4 regions of the Tepidimonas sp. HKU78 genome follow, and region 1 is predicted to be linked to each of the others. Evidence: predicted binding sites of a transcription regulator. Region 1 holds the regulator's gene; each other region holds the start of a gene.

Region 1 (4,342 bases):
TGGATGCGCAAGCTGCCCAAGGAAGTCGTGGTGCGGCGCGTGCCTGTCGGGTTCAACGCGGCGTTCGAGCCCATGCAGCGGCTGTATTACACGCTGGAGGCCATGGGCCGCCTGGGCGACCTGCACGAAAAAGCCTTCAAGGCCGTGCACGAGGAGCGCGAGCGTTTCAACTCGCTCGACGCGGTCGCGGCCTGGGCCGCCAAGCAGGGGCTGGATCGTCAGACCTTTACGCAGACGTATCAGTCGTTTGGCGTCAGCGGCAAGGTCAAGCGCGCGCTGCAGCTGCAAGACGCCTACGAGGTCGACGCCACGCCGTCGCTGGGGATCGCCGGGCGCTTCCTCGTCCCCGGGCAGGCGGCGCGCACGCTGGTGGTGGCCGACGCCCTGATCGCGCGCGTGCGTCAGGCCTGACGCCACTCGCCCCCCGGGGTGGCGGCCGCGGGCAATCGTGGCACAATCGGCGCACCGCAAGGAGCAAAATCCGTGCCCGCTGCCATTCGACCCCTGCGGTTGACCGCCGCTTTGTTCACCGCCGCCGTCATGGGCCTGCCTCTATGGGCCCACGCCGAGCGCGCCGATCGCGACGCGCCGATGAACGTCGAAGCCGACGCCCTGCGCTACGACGAAGGCCGGCAGACCAGTGTGTTCACCGGACGCGTGGTCGTGACCAAAGGCACGATCCGCATCCGCGGCCAGCGGCTGGAGGTGCGGCAGGACGCGCAAGGCCACCAGTTCGGCACCGTCACCGGTGACGCAACACAGCGTGCGTTTTATCGACAAAAGCGCGACGGACTCGACGAGTACATCGAGGGCGAGGCCGAGCGCATCGACTACGATGGGCAGGCCGATCGGGTGACGTTGCGCGGCCAGGCCGAGCTGCGCCGCTACCGTGGCACGGTGCTGACCGACCGCGCGAGCGGCGCCGTCATCGTCTATGACAATCGGGCGCAGACCTTCTCGGTCGATGGCGATCGCGCGGGTGCCAGCGCAGGCGCTCGAGTGCGGGCGCTGCTCACCCCGTCCAAGGCCGACCCGGCCGCCACGCAGCCCGCGCCGGACCTGCCCCCCCCGGCGCTGGCCCCCAGCGACCGCCTGGAGCGCCGCCCGTGAGCGAATCGGCGCCAAACGCGCGCTGCCTGCGCGCGCAAGGGCTGCACAAGCGCTACGGCCGCCGCACCGTGGTGCACGATGTGTCGCTGCAGGTGCGCGGGGGCGAGGTGGTGGGATTGCTGGGCCCCAACGGGGCGGGCAAAACCACGTCGTTTTACATGATCGTCGGCCTGGTGCGTGCCGATGCCGGGCGGCTGTGGATCGACGACCAACCGGCAGAAAACTTGCCCATCCACCGGCGCGCGCGCCTGGGGTTGGGCTACCTGCCGCAGGAGGCATCGATCTTTCGCAAACTCACGGTCGAGCAAAACGTGCGCGCGGTGCTGGAGCTGCAACACGACGAAGCCGGCCGTCCCCTGGCCGAACCGGTGCTGCGCGAGCGACTCGATCGCCTGCTGCAAGAGCTGCACGTCGACCACCTACGCGATGCGCCGGCGCCCGCGCTGTCGGGCGGCGAGCGGCGCCGCGTCGAGATCGCGCGCACGCTGGCCACCAACCCGCGCTTCATCCTGCTCGATGAGCCGTTCGCGGGTGTCGATCCGATCGCCGTCATCGAGATCCAGCGCATCATCGGGTTTCTTAAGGCACGCGGCATCGGGGTGCTGATCACCGACCACAATGTGCGCGAGACGCTGGGCATCTGCGACCACGCCTACATCATCAGCGAGGGTCGGGTGCTCGCACACGGCACGCCCGCCGACATCGTGGATGACGCCGAGGTACGCCGCGTCTACCTCGGCGAGCATTTCCGCCTGTAGCGTGCCATGAAAGCGGGCCTGACGCTGCGCACCGCGCAGCACCTGAACCTGACACCGCAACTGCAGCAATCGATCCGGCTGCTGCAGCTGTCGACGCTGGAGCTGGCGCAGGAGATCGAACAGGCGCTGGCCGACAACCCTTTTCTCGAACGTGCGGAAGAAGACACCGACCCCAGCCCCGAGGCGGTGACGGACACGGCGACGTCGCCCCCCGAGATCGACGATGCAGAGCCGCCCGATACCATGGCCGTCTTCGACGGCGAGGCGGCGCTGGCGCAGACCGAGTGGGGGGCTCGACTGGACGAAGACGCCGGGGGCTGGGCGGCCGACGATGGGCCCACTGCCGACGAGTCACCGGCGGAGTGGTGTTGGGAAGGTCCCGGCGTCGAGCGCGGCGCAGACGGCGACGACGACGAGCGGCAGCTCACCCGTCAACTGGCCCATCCGCCCGAGCGGCTGGCCGACCACCTGCACCGGCAAGCCCTGGCACTGCACCTCAGCGACGACGAACGCGCCGCGCTGTTTTTTTTGATCGAGTCGCTCGACGACGACGGCTATTTGCCCGATTCGCTCGAGCAGCTGACGGACGCTTTGTGCCAGCAGTGCCAGGCCGCCGGCGAGTCGGTCGATGCCGAGCGGCGCGACGAGATCGCCTCGCTGCTGCGCCGCGCCCTCGGCTGGCTGCAGCACATGGAGCCCGCGGGCGTGGGCGCGCGCGACCTGGCCGAGTGCCTACGCTTGCAAATCGGCGAACTGCCCAACACCCCCACGGCCCGCGCGGCCGACGCGCTGTGCGGGCAGCCGCTGGAGTGGATCGCGCGCCGCGACGTGCGGCGGCTGGGCCAGGCAACCGGGCTGGACGAGGAAACCGTGCGCGCGGCGCTTGCGCTGCTGTCGCGCCTTGAACCCAAGCCCGGGCGCCGCTTCGCCGACGCCGAACGGCAAGTGATCGTCCCCGATGTGATCGTCACCGTGCGCGGCACGCAGTTCGACGTCCAACTCAACCCCGCGGTGCTTCCGCGCCTGCGCGTGACCGATATCTATGCCCAGGCCCTGCGCCAGCACCGCAGTGGCGATCTGCAACAACGGTTGCAAGAAGCGCGCTGGTTCATCAAAAACCTGCAGCAGCGCTTCGACACCATCCTGCGCGTGGCGCGCGCCATCGTCGAGCGACAGCGCAACTTTTTTCTGCACGGGGAGGTCGGCATGCGACCATTGGTGCTGCGTGACATCGCCGACGAGCTGGGCCTGCACGAATCGACCATCAGCCGCGTCACCAACGCCAAGTACATGGCCACCCCTTTCGGCACTTACGAGCTGAAATATTTTTTTGGCTCCAGCTTGGCCACGGACGCCGGCGGCAACGCCTCCAGCACCGCCGTGCGCGCCCTCATCAAACAACTCATCGCCGCCGAAGATCCCCGCCAGCCGCTCAGCGACGGCCAGATCGCCGACTTGCTGCGCGAACAGGGCATCGAGTGCGCGCGCCGCACCGTCGCCAAATACCGCGAGGCGCTGCGCATCCCCACGGCCACCCTGCGCAAGACCCGCCACGCCTGACCATGTCCACCGTCGACCTCTTTCTGCCCTGCGCGGGCGGCTGTCCCCCGTTTTTGGCCACCGAAGTGCAGCGCCTGTGCGCCGTGCCCGACCACGCCTTGACCTTGGGCCGCGCGGGTGTCGGCCTGCGCGGCGACTGGGATACCGTGCTGCGCCTGAACCTGCACAGCCGCATCGCCCAGCGCGTGCTGCTGCGCCTATGGGAGGGCCCGTACCGCAGCGAAGACGACCTCTACGGCGCGGCTGCCGAAATCGCCTGGGAAGACTGGTTCACGCCACGGCATACGATCAAGGTCGAAGTCACAGCCCAGCGCAGTCCGCTGCGCAGCCTGCACTTTGCGGGGCTGCGCATCAAGGACGCCGTCTGCGACCGCCTGCGCGCACGCCGCGGCGCGCGCCCCAGCGTCGACACGGCCCAACCCGATGTGCGCGTGTATGCCCACCTGAGCGCCGACACGTTGACGCTGTCGCTCGACACCAGCGGCGAGCCATTGTTCAAGCGCGGCTGGCGCACCGACAAGGGCGACGCGCCGCTGAAAGAGACGCTGGCGGCCGCGATGATTGCCGCCACCGGGTGGACCGGCACCGACGCCGACGGCGCGCCGGTGCCGCTGTTCGACCCCTGCTGCGGCAGCGGCACGCTGGTCATCGAGGCCGCGCAGATCGCGCTGCGGCAGGCACCGGGGCGTCAGCGGCGCTTCGCCTTCGAGCGGCTGCTGCCACACGACGCGGCGCGCTGGGCCGCGCTGCGCGAGCAGGCGCGCGCCGCCGAGCGGCGCTGGCCCACCGGCGGACCGGCCATCGCCTACGGCAGCGACGTCTCCTTCCGCATGGTCGATTTCGCCCGCCGCAATGCCGAACGTGCCGGTGTCGGCGCAGCGGTCGAGTTCCGCGGCGGCGACGCCCTGCAACGC
Region 2 (4,342 bases), 1.3 Mb from region 1:
CACCCTTGGGACCCGCCTTCGGCGCATACGGCTCGATGAGTGCGACCAACTCTGCCCACGGCACCACACGGTCCATCTGCTCCAAAAACGCACGCTTGCGGGTGCGCTTGGCGCGCAGCTCAAAGCCCGTATACATCGGCGCCTCCAGACTCATCTGCTTCATGTCGCTATTGTCCCATCCCGGCAGTCTGGCAGGAAGGTTTTGCAGACCTTCCCAAGGAGTGGAAATCGGCGATGAACCAGTTCGCGATACCCCCGGCGGCCGCTCCCGCGGAGGCTGGACCACCAAAATTCATATGGCTGCCGCGGATTCCCGCTGCGCGTTAGCCTTCTCGCTTTCGCCGGGCCAGGCGGGCGATGCCCCAGCCGGTCGCGCCCTGCTGCATGCCCTGCCACCCCTGCCCGCGCGCTGCCATCTGGTCATGGATCGCGCCTACGAGGGCAATGAAACCCGGCAGCTCGCGCCGGATCTGGGCCTGGATCCGGTCGTGCCCCCGCATCCGCTGCGGGCCCAGCCATGGGCGTACAACACCGAGATCTACAAGCGCCGCAACGAAATCGAGCGCCTGTTCCGCCGTCTGAAAGGGTTCCGCCGCATCTTCAGCCGCTTCGACAAGCTCGACGTCATGTTCGCGGCCTTCATCCACTTCGCACTGATCGTCGAATCGTTGCGATAGTGTTAACAGGCCCTAGGGGACGGGGGGGTTCGCCACCTCGTGGGCGAAGTGAGCGGGAGCGTGTTGCAAATGGCGAGAAGTCTGGCATCAGCCGCGCCAAGGTGTACCGCAAGCTGCAGTAGCGCGAAAGGGGCCCGGTGCCCGCTGTATGCAAGACTGACAGCGACCCAGTGAGGGCTTGTACGCCCGCTGTATAGCAGGCTGCATCAGGGCGCTGTCAATGTCAATCCATGTTGCCGAAAAATGGCCAGCAATTCGCCCGAGCTGCGCAGTTGCTGCATAGCTGCCTCAAGCGCTTGGCCGAGTTCCTTGTGGCTAGCCTTGATAGCCATACCTACGGGCCAGCCGCGATCCAGGATATTGCCCAGCACCAGCTCAGTGAGCTGGAAGTGTGCCGGCCGCGGGTTGAGTGTAGCTAGCACCGATTCGGCCTGCGCCCGTGTAATGTATGCGGCAGCAGCCTTGCCCTCGACAACCTGCTGTGCGGCTGCAGGCCCACTGATCTGTATGGACACTTGATCGCGCAGCATACCTCCACGATAGCCCATGAGCAGACTGGCCTGCGCCGTGCCCCGTTCGACCGCCACTGGCAACCCTTTGAGGTCCTCCGGCCCGCGGATCCCGGCCAGCCAGTGTGTGTCAAACAGCAGAACCGGCACCTGTCGCATGTAGGGCGCAAAGATCAATACTTGTGGGTTCTCGTTCATTAAGAAACGGTCCACCGGTACCTGCAGCATCACGTCGGCCGGCCCGTAGCCTAAATAATGTCCGCGCCAGACCATGTTGCGCAGATCATCGTTCATGTTCTCGCCAGCATCAAAGGGCAGCAGCGACAGTGACACCCCGAGCTGCCGTGCCAGTGCCTGCGCCAGGCTGACATCCAGCCCAGTCATCGCACCCGCCGGACCGGAGGAGAACGGGGGGTTGTCCTTGTAAACGGCAACCTTGAGCACACCATTTGCCCGGACGCGGGCAAGGTCAGTGAGCTCCTGCGCCTGCAAGGTAGGCGCAAAGGGCATCAGGGGTAGAAGACTCACCGCAGCCAGACAGCGGCGGCGCAGGCGATCGGAGGTTTTTAGGTTGTCGGGTCTCGGCGGCATGAGGGCTGTCTCTCCACTATCTGTTCTAAGGGGTTGGCCTCAGCGGCTCTCAGGGCTCGCGGCGCGTTTCGATGTAGGTGCGGATCGCCCAGATGGCTTCCTGCGTAAGCGTGCCCTCGAAAGGGGGCATGTATACGCGACCGTCGCGTACACGGCCGCTGCGCACGGTGGCCACGAAAAAGGAGTCCATTTCCTTGAAGCAGGCTTGCTGCTTCGCCTTGTCGGCTAAGCCGATGCAGTCGCTGTCGAACTTTCGTAGGTCGGGGGCGATGCCGCCCGAGATGGCCTCCAGACCATGACAACGGGCACAGTTCTGATTGTAGGCCGAGGCACCGATACGCACCGCCTCGCTGCGCGCCGGGCTGGTCTGGTCGTACGGATTGGCATCGAGCCACTTTGCACCCAATTTCGGCAGCGTGCTGGTGTCCACCGCCTGCGGCACCACGTCGCCGTGAGCGAAGACGATCGCAGCGACGCCGGTGGCCAGACCGAATGCGAGTGAGCTGCGCAGAACGCGTCGAAGCAGGCGGGAGCAGTGGGTGTTCATGGGGTTTGTCTCCGTGTACAAGTTGGGTGAAAAACGTTCTCGTGCCACTTTGCAAAAAGCTTGCCACCGCCGGTCTGCGACGCGCGATAACCGTCAACGCCACATTTCACAGGTGACGGTGCTCCAAATTGCAACACTACGTGTCAAGCGACACGAAGATTTGACCCCCTGACGACATCTGGAATTGACCCCCGGGTTAATCAACTCTCTGACGTGATCGGGGTGGGGGCAGCGGCCTTGTGCAGAAGGCCGCTGCGGCGCTTGTCGCGCAGCCGATAGCTGTCGCCCCGGATCGTGATGACCTGGCTGTGGTGCAGCAGCCGATCGAGGATGGCGGTGGCGGCGACCGCGTCGCCAAACACCTGCCCCCATTCGCCAACCGGCCGGTTGCTGGTGATCAGCATGCTGGCCCGCTCATAGCGCCGCGACACGAGCTGGAAGAACAGGTGCGCGGCCGCCGGCTCAAGTGGCAGGTAGCCCAGTTCATCGATGATCAGCAGCTTGGGCTTGGAGAGCTGCAACAGCTTCTCCTCGAGCCGGCCATCGGCGTGCGCCTTCGTCAGCCCGGCCATCAGCGCCGCCGCCGAGGTAAAGAGCACCGTGTAGCCGCGATCCACCGCTTCGCGCCCGAGGGCAATCGCCAGGTGCGTCTTGCCCACGCCGGGCGGGCCGAGCAGCAACAAGGCCTGACCGTGGCCGATCCAGCGCCCGGTGGCCAGATCCCGGATCTGCCCCGGATCGATCGAGGGCTGGGCGTCGAAGTCGAAGCCGTCGAGCGTGCGCACGCACGGGAAGCGGGCGAGCTTCATGCCCATCTGGATGCGCCGCGTGTCGCGCCGGGCGACCTCGCGCTCAGCCAGGAACAGCAGCGCCTCGCGCAGCGTCATCTGCGCCCGGCCGGCTTCGTCGAGCAGGCTGTCGAGCTGATCGCGAATTGCCGTCAGCCGCAGCCGGGTGAGCAGTTCGTCGAGTCGGTCGGTATCGATCATCACCAGCCTCCTCCGACGAGCGCTTCGTATTCGGCCAACGGACGCAGCAGCGCATCGGTGGGCGGCGGCACTTCGATTGCGGCCGGCGGCGGTGACCCACCCAGCAGATGGCTACGCTCGATGCTGCGCCCGCGACTGCCGCGCAGCTGCGCGTGGCGGGCCACTTCCTCACCGGCGTACTCGACCACCACCGTGTCGGCGCTGACGATGACTGTCACCGTCTCGCCGATCAAGCGCCACGGCACGCTGTAGGCGTTGGTGTCCAGTTCGATGCAGCCCTCGGCATTGACCCGGCGCACGAGCTCGCGCACCTGCAGGAAGGGGGCGATGCCGGCGATCGGGCGCAGATGCGCACGCTCCAACTCGAAGCGCTCAGCGGGCGTGACGCCCGTCGTGCCGTGGATGCGCACATCGGCCACCTCGCGCTGCCAGCGCGCCAGGTGCGCCTGCATCGCCGCCCAGCTCTCGAAGGCGTGACCGGCGATGGCGTTGTTCTTCACGTAGCCCACGCCGTTCTCGGTCTTGCCCTTGGTGCGGGCGCGAAACGGCGCGCACGCCCGGGCTGCGATGTCCCAGTGGCGGCAGAACGCCTCAAAGCGGCTGTTGAGCCGAACCTGGCGCGTGGGCGTGTCGTGCTTGTCGACCAGTGCCTTGGCATTGTCGATGAGGAGCGTCTGCGGCCGTCCGCCGAAGTGGGCGAACGCCGCCTCGATGCCAGCGAACCAGGCGCTTTGGCGCTCGTGGCGGAATGCGCAGGCAAACCCCTTGCGTGAGTAGCCCAGTGTGGCCACAAAGAGGAACACCCGTACCGACTCGCCGCCGATCATCACGCGCGTCTGCCCAAAGTCGATCTGCATTTGCTCACCCGGCGCGGTCTCGAAGCGGATCGTCGCACGGCGACTCGCTTCGAGTTCCTGGCGGAACCCTCGGCACGCGCGCTCGACCGTGCGCAGGCTCGTGTCGATCCCAAGCTCCTTGCTCAACTGCTGACGCACCACGTCGCAGTTACCCCGGTGCTGCAGGAAGCGC
Region 3 (4,342 bases), 1.2 Mb from region 1:
GGCGTTCGAGGTGCTGCTGCCCGATGTCGGTCAGGGCGGTGCCGCCATCGTGCGCACGGCGCGCCACACGCTGGTGTTCGACAGCGGCCCGCCGCTGGGGCGCAGCGATGCGGCCGAGCGTGTGCTGCTGCCCTGGCTGCGCGCGCTGGGTGCGCAGCCAACGGCGATCGTCATCAGTCACGACGACAGCGACCATGCCGCAGGGATGGCGACGCTGGCGCGACGGTATCCCGGCGCGCAATGGTGGGCCTCGTTCGACGCCGCCCCTCGGGTGTCGATTCCAGTGCAGCACTGCGCCGCGGGCGCCAGCTGGGAGTGGGATGGGGTGCGGTTTGTCTTTTTGCATCCACCGACACCAGAGTATGGTGCACCCGGGCCCGATGGCGACAATGCCCGCTCGTGCGTGCTGCTGGTCGGCAGCGGTGAGCAGGCCGCGTTGCTGACCGGTGATATCACGCAGGCGGAGGAAGCGGCGTTGATCGCCGCCTATCCGCACCTGCGCGCGGGCTTGCTGGTGGCGGCCCACCACGGCAGCCGCACCTCGACCAGTGCGGCGTGGCTGGACAGGCTACAGCCGGCGGCGGTGGCCATTCAGTCGGGCTGGCGCAACCGCTATGGACATCCCCACCCGGATGTGGTGCAACGTTTGCAGGAGCGCTCGCTCACCTGGGCCAACACGGCCACCTGTGGCGCGATTACCTGGCGCAGCGAGGCCAGCGCCAGCTTGTCGTGCGAGCGCCAGCGGGTGCGCCGCTACTGGCTGACGTCAGCGCCGGACTGAGCGGGTGCGTGTCCCCCGGCCGTCGCGGGCTCGGGCGCTTGTCCGTCCGGCGCCGCCCGCTCATCCAGCACGTAAATGCCCAGTCGGGCCTGCTTGGCGTGGTGTTTGGCAACGGCGGCGGTGTTGGCCACGTCCTCTGCGCTGCGCAGGCGGCCAGGGTGCACCACCACGACGCCGATGCTGACCGTGGTAAAGCCATGAAAGCGCATCACACCGTGCCGATCCTCGGCATGGATGCCGCCAGCCTCGATCGCCTCTTCGTCGTAAAGCTCGCGCGCCGCCTGGTTGAACTGCTGCACCGCGCGCTCGAGGCGCTCGCGCCAGTCGGGGCTTTGCATCAGCAGCACGAAATCGTCGCCGCCCACGTGGCCGATGAAGTCGCGCCGCGGATCGCACGCCTCGCTCAAGCAGCGGGCCTGGGTGCGGATCATCTCGTCGCCGCGCCAGTAACCGTAATGGTCGTTGAACGCCTTGAAGTGATTGAAGTCGGCGTAGCAGGCCGCAAACGGTGCGCCGTGTTGGTGCAGGCGCTCGATGTGTTGGGTCAGCGGCACGTTGCCCGGCAGGAAGGTCAGTGGGTTGGCGTGGCGCGCGGCCTCGATGCGCGCTTCGGTGACGCGCCGCACCAGCTGTTCACCCGTGCCCATGCCGACGTAGTGACCGTTTTCGGTGATGATGAAGCCGTCGCGCAGGTAGCGCTGGTCGGGCGACATCAGCACTTGAGTGAGCTGCTCGATGGGGGTGTGGATGTCCACGCACAACGGGTCTTTGTTGGCATGCACCCGGCACGGTCGGCGTCCGTACAGCTCGCGGAAATAGCGGTTTTGCAGCGCCAGCTCCTGCATGGTCTGGCGCGTGATCAACCCGATCGGGCGGCCTTTGTCCACGAGGGCGAACGCATGCAGGTCCGGGTGGCGTCGAAACATCGCCATCGCTTCGTCGTGGCTGGCATGGGCGTCGAGCGCCGGTGCGTCGATGAGCAGGGACCGTGCCGTCAAGCCACGATTGCCGATCTGGCGCTCCTGTGGCAGGACCGCGATCTCCCGGCTGCGCAGCACGGTGAGCGCTTCCTCCGGCACCAGGGTGCGCGGCGTGGCTTGGGGCCGCCCCAGCAGGTAGCCCTGTACCAAGGGGATACCCATGTCGCGCAGCACCATCAGTTCGTCGGTCTCTTCCACCCCCTCGGCGATGAGACGCGAGCCAAACGTTTCGGCCAGCTGCTGCAGCGCGCGCAACGTCTTGAGCTTGTGGCTCTCCAGGTGCACGTGGCGTACGAAATATTTGTCGATCTTGACGAACTCGGGCCGCAGCTCCGACCACAAGCGCAGGCTGGAGCGGCCGTCGCCAAAATCATCCAGTGCCAGGGCGGCACCGGCGGCACGCCACTCCGACAGCGCCTCCTGCACCGCGTCGACGTCGTGCACCAGTTGGTGCTCGGTCAATTCGAGCACGACGCCCGACAAGTCTCCCGCCGTCCCGCCGCCAGCATTGGCCGTCATCGTCGAGGGTTCTGCCGGGCCACCCCGCCACTGTTGCAGCGCACCGTGCACGAGCGCATCGGCGCTGAGGTTGACGAACAACTGCCCGATGCCGGGTTCCGTGCTGCGCCGTGCCAGCGCCAGTTGTACACAGGCGTGTTCCAACTCGAGCGTGCAGCCCTCGCGGCGCGCCGCTGCGAACAGGGTGTCGGGGCTGCGCCAAGCGCAGCCGGGCGGCGTGCGAACCAGCGCCTCGTGGCCCACCACCCGCCGCGCGGCCAGATCGACGATCGGCTGCACGTGCGTGTGCAGCCCACCCGCGCTCAGCAGGGCGCGCACGCTGTTGGGGTCGGGAGGCGCCGATGGTGCAGGCACGCTCAGTATCATGGGAGCACGGTTCGAAACAGACCAGCCATCACGATAATGCGCCTGGATGTCAGTTTCATGAATCAGCCGCGGCGCGCGCCGCACCGGGTCTGGCGCGGTTTTTGCTGCCGCCCCGGTGAGGTCGACCCCAAGTACGGATGAAAGAGAACCGACGGCACCCAATGCCCCGAGCGAGCCTGCGATGACGAGACTGTCCCCTGCCCCCGATGAAATGACGGCTGCCGACGGCAGCGTGCGCGCCCACTACGCCGCCTACGCCCGCTGGTTGCAGCAACAGCCGCCTGAGCGCATGGCTGCTCGCCGCGAGGAGGCGGAGATGATGTTTCGCCGCGTCGGCATCACGTTCGCCGTCTACGGCGACAAGGACGAAGACGGTGCGGGCACTGAGCGTCTGATCCCGTTCGACGTCATTCCACGCATCATTCCTGCGCACGAGTGGCAGCAGCTACAGCGCGGACTGGTGCAGCGCGTCACCGCCCTCAACCGGTTCCTCCACGACCTCTACCACGAGCAGGAGATTCTGCGCGCGGGCATCATCCCGCGCGAGCCCGTGCTGCACAACCCGCAGTTTCGCCCCGAAATGGTGGGGCTGGACGTGCCGGGCAGTGTGTATGCCCACATTGCGGGCATCGACGTGGTGCGTGCACCGTTACCGGGCGCAGCGGGCGAGGCGCAGTACATCGTGCTCGAAGACAACCTGCGCGTGCCCTCCGGCGTGAGCTACATGCTCGAAGACCGCAACATGATGATGCGACTGTTTCCCGAGCTGTTTCGCGAATACCGCGTCGCACCGGTGGCGCACTACCCCGACCTGCTGTTGGAGACCCTGCGCTCGGTTGCGCCCAGTCAGGTGGCCGACCCGACGGTCGTCGTTTTGACGCCGGGCATTTACAACAGCGCCTATTTCGAACATGCCTTTTTGGCGCAGCAGATGGGGGTCGAGCTGGTGGAAGGGCAGGACTTGTTCGTGCGCGACGGCCGCGTCTACATGCGCACCACCAGCGGGCCGCAGCCCGTCGATGTGATCTACCGGCGCATCGACGACGATTTTCTCGATCCGCTGGCGTTTCGCGCCGATTCGCAACTCGGCTGCGCGGGCCTGCTCGATGCCTACCGGCGCGGCCACGTGACGCTGTGCAACGCGATCGGCACCGGCGTGGCCGACGACAAGTCGATCTACCCCTATGTACCGTGCATGATCGAGTTCTACTTGGGCGAGCGCCCGATCCTGGCCAACGTGCCCACCTACCTGGGCCGCGAGGCCGATGACCTGGCCTACATGCTGGACCATCTGGAGGAGCTGGTGGTCAAGGAGGTGCATGGCGCGGGCGGCTACGGCATGCTGGTCGGCCCGGTCGCGACCCGGGCCGAGATCGAGCACTTTCGCGCCGCGATCCGGGCGCGCCCCGAGCACTACATCGCGCAGCCGACGCTGGCGCTGTCGACCTGCCCGACCTTTGTGGAGCAGGGCGTCGCCCCGCGTCACATCGATTTGCGGCCCTTCGTGCTGTCGGGCAAGACGGTGCAGATGGTGCCCGGCGGGCTGACGCGGGTGGCGTTGCGCGAGGGCTCGCTCGTCGTCAATTCGTCACAGGGCGGCGGTACGAAGGATACGTGGGTCCTGGAGACTTGATTCCGTCAACCCCAACGCCACCGGAGACTGTCATGCTGTCCCGCACCGCCGATCACCTGTTCT
Region 4 (4,342 bases), 730 kb from region 1:
GGACAGGACGAGGTCTTTCATGGAGGGTCGTGTGTCGATGACGCGATTTTGACCGATTCCGCCGTCGCTGGTTCAGCGGGTCATCGCCCGTTATGCTCATGCCCCATGATGCGATGGGAAGATGTGTTGTATTCGCAGGGTTTCGGCACGCGCCGCGCCTGTCGGGCGCTGGTGCGGGCGGGCCTAGTCGAGGTCGGTGACGAGCGGCGCCCCGTGACCGATCCCGATGCGCCGCTGCCGCCCGAGCAAGCGGGGGCTGGCTGGGTGTTTTGGGTGGACGGCCAGCGCTGGCCCTACCAGCCACGCGCGTACCTGATGCTGCACAAACCCGCGGGTTACGAGTGCTCGCGCCGCCCGTCGGCCTGGCCGTCGGTGCTCACTCTGCTGCCTGCGCCGTTGCGCCAGCGCCCCGGTGGCGCGGCGGCAGGGGTGCAGCCGATTGGACGGCTGGATCAGGACACCACCGGCCTGCTGTTGCTGTCCGATGACGGTGCCTTCATCCACCGGATGACCTCGCCGCGTCACCACGTGCCCAAGGTGTACGTCGTCACCTGTAAGCACGCGCTCGACGACACGCAGCTGCAGCGCCTGCGCGCGGGCGTGGTGCTGCACGACGATCCGCGGCCGGCCGTGCCGGTCGGCGTCGAGCCGATCGATGCCCATCGACTGCGGCTGACCTTGACCGAGGGCCGCTACCACCAGGTCAAGCGCATGGTGGCCGCCGTGGGCAACCGCGTCGAGGTGCTGCACCGCAGCGCCGTCGGCCCGCTGACACTGCCGCCCGACCTGGCCCCGGGGCAGTGGCGCTGGCTCGGTGCGGACGAAGTGGCGGCGCTGCAAGGCGCGGCGCGGTCGTGACGTCGTGCGGTTATGCTTGCGGTATGCGCGTCTTGCTCGGTTCTTTCTGGCGCTCGGTGGCCTATTGCCTACACCCGCGGGTGATTGGGCTGTCGTTGCTGCCGCTGGTGTTGATGGTGGCGGGGGCCTTCGCGCTGGGCTACCTGTTCTGGGATCGGGCCGTCGATGCCGTGCTGGCCTGGCTGGAGAGTTGGGCACTGGTCGAGTTCGTGCTGGGCTGGCTGGACAGCGTCGGTCTGGGCGCGTTGCGCACCGTGGTGGCGCCGCTGGTGGTGCTGGTGCTGGCCACGCCCCTCATCGTCGTCGCGTCCCTGTTGCTGGTGGCGTTTTTGATGACACCGGCCATGGTCGAGCTGGTCGCGCAGCGGCGTTTCCCGGACCTGCAACGCAAGCGCGGCGGGGGCTTTTGGGGCAGCCTGGGGTGGTCGCTGTGGTCTACCCTGCTGGCGCTGCTGATGCTGGTGCTGTCATTGCCCTTTTGGCTGATTCCACCGTTGGTGCTGGTACTGCCACCGCTCATCTGGGGCTGGCTGACCTACCGCGTTTTTGCCTACGATGCGCTGGCGGAGCACGCTTCGGCCGACGAGCGACGTGCCCTCTTGACCGCGCACCGCGTGCCGCTGTTGGTCATGGGCGTGCTGGTCGGCTTGCTGGGCGCGGCACCCAGCCTGTTGTGGGCGTCAGGCGCGATGTTCATCGCGCTGGCACCGTTGCTCATCCCGCTGGCCATCTGGATCTACGCGCTGGTGTTTGCGTTTGGCTCGCTGTGGTTCGCCCATTACCTGCTGCAGGCCCTGGCCGAGTTGCGCCGCGCCAACCCGGCGCCGTCCACGGTAGCATCGTCGGATCCGGCTGCGGCCGACGGTGCGGTCATCGACGTGCCGGCACGCCCCTTGCCAGCACCCCCTCCCGCCTCGGCCCCCAACCCTCCTGCGTCATGAAAGACTCTGCCGTGCCGGTGCGTGTGCCGCGCTTCGGTCTCATCGTCATCGGGGACGAAATCCTGTCTGGCAAACGGCAGGATAAACACCTGTCCAAGGTGATCGAGCTGCTAGGGGCACGCGGACTGGCGCTGTCGTGGGCGCGCTACGTGGGCGACGATCGCGCCGCCATCACCGATGTGCTGCGGCAGGCGTTTGCCAGCGCGGATGTCGTGTTTTCTACCGGTGGCATCGGCGCCACGCCGGACGACCACACGCGCCAAGCAGCCGCTGCCGCGCTGGGCGTACAGGCGGTGCTGCACCCGCAGGCCAAGGAACTGATCGAGCAGCGCATGCGCGAGGTGGCGGCCGAGCAGGGCGTGCCCTACGAACCCGATCGCCCCGACAACGTGCACCGGCTCAACATGGGTGTTTTCCCGGTGGGCGCGCGCCTTATTCCCAATCCGTACAACCGCATTCCGGGCTTCTCGTGCGATGGGCCTGGGGGTGGCACGGTTCACTTCGTGCCGGGCTTTCCGGTCATGGCGTGGCCGATGATCGAATGGGTGCTCGACACCCAATACCCCGCCTGCCACGGGCGGGCGGCGCAGGCCGAGCGCTCGGTCATCGTCTATGGCGCTATGGAGGCCGCCTTGACGCCGTTGATGGAGCGTATCGAGGCCGACTACCCGGGTGTCAAGGTCTTTAGCCTGCCCAGTGTCGACCACCCCGAATATGGGCGCCACATCGAGCTGGGCGTCAAAGGCGAGCCAGCGGCCGTGGCGGCGGCGTATGATGCGATGCGCGGTGCGTTGCTTGCCCAGTCGGCGCGGCTGGGCCCCGAATTGGTGCGCGGTGGGGATGCACCATGATGGGTCTTCCGCACCAAAATAGTGCCAAAGTGAATGACCGCTCTCATGGTGAGCATGGCCGGTGAGCGCTGGCATGGAAACTGCATTTCCCCCGCGACCGTTTTTCTTCGACCCGACCCTTTAGTAGGAGCATTCTGATGGCCAAGACCGTCGCTGACGTGATGAACATGGTGAAAGAAAACGACGTCAAATTCGTCGACTTTCGCTTCACCGATACCCGCGGCAAAGAGCAGCACGTGACCGTGCCCATCTCCGCCTTCAACGAAGACAAGTTCACCTCGGGCCACGCGTTCGACGGTTCGTCCATCGCGGGCTGGAAGGGCATCGAAGCGTCGGACATGCTGCTCATGCCCGACCCCAACACCGCCAACATCGACCCGTTCTTCGAAGAAACCACGCTCTTTTTGCAGTGTGATGTCATCGAGCCCAGCGACGGCAAGGCCTACGACCGCGACCCGCGCTCCATCGCGAAGCGCGCCGAGGCATACCTGAAGGCCTCCGGCCTGGGCGACACCGCCTACTTTGGCCCCGAGCCCGAGTTTTTCCTGTTCGACGGCGTGCGCTGGAGCACCCAGCCCGGGCACTGCTTCTACGAGATCGAGGAGTACGAAGCACCCTGGAATACCGGCGCGAAGTTCGAGAATGGCAACCGCGGCCACCGGCCGCGTACCAAGGGTGGCTACTTCCCCGTGCCGCCGGTGGACAGCACGCACGACATGCGCGCCGAGATGGTGTTGATCCTGGAGTCGCTGGGCATCCCGGTCGAGGTATTCCACCATGAGGTGGCGGGTGCCGGCCAGTGCGAGATCGGCACCAAGTTCAGCACCCTGGTCGAGCGTGCCGACTGGACGCAGGTGCTCAAGTACGTGATCTGGAACGTGGCCAACAGCTACGGCAAGACGGCGACCTTCATGCCCAAGCCCTACCACGGTGACAATGGCAGCGGCATGCACGTGCACCAGTCGGTCTGGAAGGACGGCAAAAACCTGTTCGCCGGCGACGGTTACGCGGGGCTGAGCGATTTTGCGCTGTACTACATCGGCGGCATCATCAAGCACGCGCGCGCGCTCAACGCCATCACCAACCCGACGACCAACAGCTACAAGCGCCTGGTGCCGCACTTCGAGGCGCCGGTCAAGCTCGCGTACTCGGCCAAGAACCGCTCGGCCTCCATCCGTATCCCGTACGTGGCCAACCCGAAGGCGCGTCGCGTCGAAGCGCGCTTCCCCGACCCGATGGCCAACCCGTACCTGTGCTTTGCCGCGCTGCTGATGGCGGGGCTGGACGGTGTCGAGAACAAGATCCACCCGGGCGAGGCCGCGACCAAGGACCTGTACCACCTGCCGCCGGAAGAGGACAAGTTGGTGCCGACCGTCTGCCACAGCCTGGATCAAGCGCTGGACTACCTGGACAAGGACCGCGCCTTCCTGACCAAGGGCGGTGTGTTCACCGACTCCATGATCGACGCCTACATCGAGCTCAAGATGCAGGAAGTCACCCGCGCCCGCGTCGAGGTTACCCCGACCGAGTACGACATGTACTTCAGCCTGTAAGCGTGCGGATTGGCCCCGCTTGCAGCCGGGGCCAATGAGCGAACAAAGGGGCGGCCAGGTGCCGCCCCGCGTGTTTTGTCCGATACTGTGGCCCGTGTGTGAGCAAGTGAGGACGATATGGCGTGGACCCGTGACGAGA

What was found. The regulator sigma-54, encoded in region 1, starts transcription at its own class of promoters, with help from an activator protein. The targets are predictions, from matches to a motif close to TGGCANGNAANCTGCTTT.
Region 2: the regulator sigma-54 is predicted to act here: its motif matches at 2,373-2,390, upstream of pedF (cytochrome c-550 PedF).
Region 3: the regulator sigma-54 is predicted to act here: its motif matches at 2,737-2,754, upstream of ACPYIS_RS09620 (circularly permuted type 2 ATP-grasp protein).
Region 4: the regulator sigma-54 is predicted to act here: its motif matches at 2,720-2,737, upstream of glnA (type I glutamate--ammonia ligase).

What each region holds. Positions count from the first base shown of each region.
Region 1 is NZ_CP187547.1:711,828-716,169, forward strand. Features, by position in the region: gene ACPYIS_RS03520 (thiol:disulfide interchange protein DsbA/DsbL) at 1-411, shown strand, start outside; gene lptA (lipopolysaccharide transport periplasmic protein LptA) at 541-1,110, shown strand; gene lptB (LPS export ABC transporter ATP-binding protein) at 1,107-1,868, shown strand; gene rpoN (RNA polymerase factor sigma-54) at 1,875-3,428, shown strand; gene ACPYIS_RS03540 (THUMP domain-containing class I SAM-dependent RNA methyltransferase) at 3,431-4,342, shown strand, end outside.
Region 2 is NZ_CP187547.1:1,963,983-1,968,324, forward strand. Features, by position in the region: gene ACPYIS_RS09795 (IS5 family transposase) at 1-163, opposite strand, end outside; gene ACPYIS_RS09800 (IS5 family transposase) at 162-677, shown strand; gene ACPYIS_RS09805 (substrate-binding periplasmic protein) at 884-1,777, opposite strand; gene pedF (cytochrome c-550 PedF) at 1,827-2,324, opposite strand; gene istB (IS21-like element helper ATPase IstB) at 2,525-3,313, opposite strand; gene istA (IS21 family transposase) at 3,313-4,342, opposite strand, start outside.
Region 3 is NZ_CP187547.1:1,919,255-1,923,596, forward strand. Features, by position in the region: gene ACPYIS_RS09610 (DNA internalization-related competence protein ComEC/Rec2) at 1-781, shown strand, start outside; gene ACPYIS_RS09615 (GGDEF domain-containing protein) at 754-2,634, opposite strand; gene ACPYIS_RS09620 (circularly permuted type 2 ATP-grasp protein) at 2,828-4,279, shown strand; gene ACPYIS_RS09625 (alpha-E domain-containing protein) at 4,312-4,342, shown strand, end outside.
Region 4 is NZ_CP187547.1:2,853,884-2,858,225, reverse strand. Features, by position in the region: gene ACPYIS_RS14065 (DUF2062 domain-containing protein) at 1-21, opposite strand, end outside; gene ACPYIS_RS14060 (16S rRNA pseudouridine(516) synthase) at 109-858, shown strand; gene ACPYIS_RS14055 (EI24 domain-containing protein) at 882-1,799, shown strand; gene ACPYIS_RS14050 (competence/damage-inducible protein A) at 1,796-2,650, shown strand; gene glnA (type I glutamate--ammonia ligase) at 2,788-4,203, shown strand; gene ACPYIS_RS14040 (hypothetical protein) at 4,321-4,342, shown strand, end outside.